2 regions of the Paenibacillus sp. FSL H8-0034 genome follow, and region 2 is predicted to be linked to the other one. Evidence: riboswitches for the same ligand, from Rfam matches in the RefSeq annotation. Region 2 holds a riboswitch; the other holds the start of a gene.
What was found. A riboswitch is a leader RNA that binds a small molecule or an ion and turns the genes downstream of it on or off. The one in region 2 is predicted to bind cyclic di-AMP.

Region 1 (2,204 bases), 4.1 Mb from region 2:
AAATCCCACGATCAACCATTTGGATGTTTTCAAGGATAATCCCCCTTTGCATATAAGTTATCTATTATCCGTAAATGCGGCTTACCATACTAAATATAATGAAGTATGGCAATCAGTTACATAGACAAACGATCACAACTTGCTGACATTTTCATTTCACAAAAGGAAAATAGACGATCCCGTGAAGGCAACCGTCTATTTTGGAGTGATCTATGGGTTAGCATGGGAGCAGTTGGCGGCTTCTCCCACAACATAGCATATGTAAATCTATCAATGAAGGAACGACAAGTTCCTCCCCTACAAGCGCACATTTTGTATAAGTACAATCCATCAGCCTCTGACCATCATAACATACAGAAGGTCACACGGAAGGAGGCTGGAAATATGGGATATTTAGGCGGAGCTGGCGTAGGTTGTGGGAGCTGTGCAGGTTTGGGTCTGGGAACTAGCACAGGTGTAATTCTTGTTTTATTCATTCTGCTTGTTATTATTTCGAGAACATTCATCTAACATAAACCGTTAATATCGTGATATAGTCAAAAAGACAGTAACCCGAAGGGAATTGGATTCCTTAATCGGTTACTGTCTTTGTTCAGAGCGACGCCTGCATACAAGCTTAATTCGCAATAAACTCCTGAACCCACTCGCCATTATAATAAGCTACGCCAATTTTCGTATAATTAGGGCTCAAAATATTTTGTCGATGCCCTGCGCTGTTCATCCAGGCAGTCATCACATCCTGTGGAGTCTTCTGACCCATGGCAATATTTTCACCTGCATACGTATATCGAATACCATACGATTTCATCATGTTAAAGGGGGAGCCATAGGTAGGAGAGGTATGATCAAAATAATGATTGTTATACATATCCTTCGCTTTATCCAAGGCCATAGCCGATAATGCACTATCGCTTGCCAATGTCTTCAAGCCTGCTTTGGTGCGTTCCTGATTAACCAAATTAACCACTTGACTCGCAAAGGTGGAGGTGGTTGTCGGGGTGCCTGTTCCCTGCGGAGCTGGAGCACTTGAGCTTGTTCCGGGTATATTCAATACCATGCCAGGCCAAATATTATTGGCATTGGTAACCTGTGGATTGGCTTGAACAAGGGAGCTTAAGCTAATTCCATACTTCTGGGCTATCGTCCACATCGTATCGTTGCCTGTTACCGAATACGGAGCAGCCGAAACCGCCGTGGCGCCAACAATTGTACCCAAGGCAAGTAAACCGGTTAATACGGACTTCTTCAAAAACATTGCAAACATCCTCTCTTTTTTAAGGCCTACGAGGTTAGCTGACGGGTTCGGGTCAAAGAGCAATCGCCCGGCCATAAATACGGCTTCACCCCAAAGATTGGGTTCCCCATGCCTCTTGTGGAAGCTTCGGCCTGATATGAATCTCTCACAATACCCGTATGCACAGCTTGATGCTGGATATGGTTTAAGAGAGTTCCATTTTAACACGGGATTTACCGACGAGCACTGCACAAAGTTTTCCATTCCTATTTGCATTTCACAAAGCCTTCATGCTTTGTTCACCTTTCCGTTATTGAAATAGCTCAATGTAGTCATGCCTTTGTGAAAAATGATAGATACAATAAAAGGCAGGTGAGGTGATAATAGATGACAAGCAAATACAGAGTATTGGTCGCCGATGACGAAGAACGTATACGCACAATCGTACGCATGTATCTGGAGAAAGACGGAGCTTGTGTTGAGGAATCCGACAATGGCAACGATGCTTTGCATAAAGCGGTGGATAACGATTATGACATCATTGTGCTGGATTGGATGATGCCGGGTCTGAGTGGACTGGAAATTTGTCAGATGGTCAAGCAAGTAAAAACTACTCCCCTGCTTATGCTTACAGCCAAGGATAATGAAGACGATACGATCCATGCCTTCAAAGCAGGGGTCGATGATTATGTGACCAAACCTTTTAGTCCAAGGGAATTCACATGCCGAATTCAAGCTATCCTTAAACGGACACAACCCGGCAAATTCTGGTCTGCCACCCAATCACCCGCAAACAGATTTATGCTGCCCCATCTTATAATCGAGCATGATGCCCGCAGAGTACTTGCAGATGGACGCGAGATTTCCTTAACTCTCAGGGAGTATGAGCTGCTGCGATATTTAGTAATGAACGAAGGAATCACCTGCACAAGAGACAAGCTTTTTCGTGATGTGTGGGGCTATGAAGACC
Region 2 (2,204 bases):
TTGGATAATTCCTGAATGCTCGGTGAAGAAGCAGATAAAACCGTAACCGGATTTTTTGTACCTATTGCCACAATTTTGTTAACACGCTCGGATTGAACCTTTTCATCCACTACTGCTTCTGATACCAGCTTTCCATCCTCAAACAACTTCTCTTTTGTTTTTACAATTACGCCCTCTTGACCCTCTTGTACAATCTGTTCCTTGCCCTTAGGGAGCTGCGCATCACTTTGCTTCTCAACATCAAAGGCTATCTTTTCCGAGAACTCTTCTTTTTCTTTCTTAACGCGAACAATTTGAACTACACCGGTTTCAGATAATTCGGTGTCAAGCGCAGGACTCACCTTATCAAGCTCTCCGATCGAGACTTGAAATTCCTGCAAAGCGCTTCCTACAGTTTTGGCCACTGTGTAGAAGGTTTTTACTTCTCCGTCAGCTGTAAGCTGTAACGGTTTCGCATGGTCAATGGCAATGCGGTCGCCCGTATTTACCTTTGCATCCAGCGATGCGGAGAGACGATCATGCTCTCCAATAGAAATCCCCTGTTCATCCAGTAAACGTTGCAGAATCCATTGCTTCGTATACACAACTGATTCTTGTCCATTGACAACCACAGATACCCGCTTGGTAGCCGTGCCGTATAACATCATTAAAAACATGAAAGCGATAGCGATTGAAATCAGTGAAACGATCGAAATCAAACGCAAGTTTTCATGCTTCCATCGCAATGCGAAGGACATGCTGGATGATCGTCTTACATGGGGTTGCTCATACTCAATAGCTCCCACTTATTCGGTCCTCCTTAAAGCCCCGCCGTCGAGTGTATCACATGATTCATCTGACGCGACTATGGTTTAGGTTTTGCAATCTTTCGTTAAACGAGGATAAACGGCTTCGGCTTTTCCATTCAAAATCGAGGCGCATTTGTCTAGAAACTAAAGGGCTGCAATCTACGTTCCATATCGTTCTTTCTGAGTGCGTTCAACACCTCCCCAGTGTAAGATGTCGGCCTGTTCCGGAACCCCTGCTATAATGACGGGAGAACACAAAAAAAGTCAGCGGAGAAGAGGACTCTTCCCGTGACTCTTATATTATTTCACCGGCGTGGTGAAATAAAGTACACGACAATCGTTACCTCTCTCTTAACGCTTACGAGGTTAGCTGACGGATTCGGACTTGAGAGTCGCCCTACTTTGGATTGAATCGCATACGCGTAAACACGTGATTCTATCCGAAAGATTCACCCCAGAAATCGTGACTTTTGCCCCATTGAATGCAATGTGCAGATCACTTTTTGGTTCCCCCGTTTCCCATTAGGAAACTCAGCGAAAATGGAAAATTGGTAATCGTATTAAGTTAATATTGAGTTTACGCTCTCCGGTGTGAACTTGTAAAGTATACAAACAGGGCAAAAAACGGTGAATTTCAATTGAATTAGGCCATAATTCAGGTTTTTACCGATAAAAACCCTATTTATCTCTCATTTTCATTATGCATGTGTATATTTACTTGCGATATCCCCTAGACCGATAAAAACAAAGCTTCTCACCACCCACAAATGATTCATTTTAGATCGAATAATGTAATGGCATTTTGGGTAGTAATTTGAGCAATTTGTTCAAGTGTAAGGCCTTTAATTTGAGCAGCAGTTTCTGCGACTAATTTCACATAAGCAGTCTCATTCCGCTTGCCGCGGTAGGGGTGAGGCGTCAGATAAGGGGCATCCGTTTCGATCAACAATCGATCCAGAGGTACCTTGTCCAGCACTTCTTTTGGCTGCTTGGCATTCTTAAAGGTCACAGGTCCTCCAAAGGAAATATAAAAATTCATATCCAGACATTGCTTCGCCGTTTCCCAGCTGCCAGAGAAGCAATGCATCACGCCGCCGACCTCGGCTGCCTTCTCCTCACGCAGTACCTGAATAATATCATGGTGAGCATCACGGTTATGAATGGCTATGGGCATACCCAGCTTGCGGGCGAGCCGAATTTGTTGACGGAACACCTTGTCCTGGACATCTTTGGGAGAAGTATCCCAATAATAGTCGAGTCCGATTTCTCCAATAGCGACAACCTTGGGATGGCTGCACAGCTGCTCGATCCATTCCAGATCTTCAGGCGTCATATCTTTGGCATCTTGCGGATGCCAGCCCACAGTCGAATAAATACAATCATATTGCTCAGCCAAAGCGATCGAGCTTGGAATCG

Region 1: another riboswitch for cyclic di-AMP. It lies ahead of NST47_RS21630 (CAP domain-containing protein); the one in region 2 lies ahead of NST47_RS03140 (3D domain-containing protein).

Annotation. Positions count from the first base shown of each region.
Region 1 covers NZ_JBBOBS010000001.1:4,804,471-4,806,674, forward strand. The annotation lists gene NST47_RS21620 (penicillin-binding transpeptidase domain-containing protein) at 1-33, opposite strand, end outside; gene NST47_RS21625 (YjcZ family sporulation protein) at 385-510, shown strand; gene NST47_RS21630 (CAP domain-containing protein) at 617-1,255, opposite strand; cyclic di-AMP (ydaO/yuaA leader) riboswitch at 1,264-1,397, opposite strand; gene NST47_RS21635 (response regulator transcription factor) at 1,622-2,204, shown strand, end outside.
Region 2 covers NZ_JBBOBS010000001.1:694,519-696,722, reverse strand. The annotation lists gene NST47_RS03140 (3D domain-containing protein) at 1-785, opposite strand, end outside; cyclic di-AMP (ydaO/yuaA leader) riboswitch at 1,128-1,335, opposite strand; gene NST47_RS03135 (TatD family hydrolase) at 1,561-2,204, opposite strand, start outside.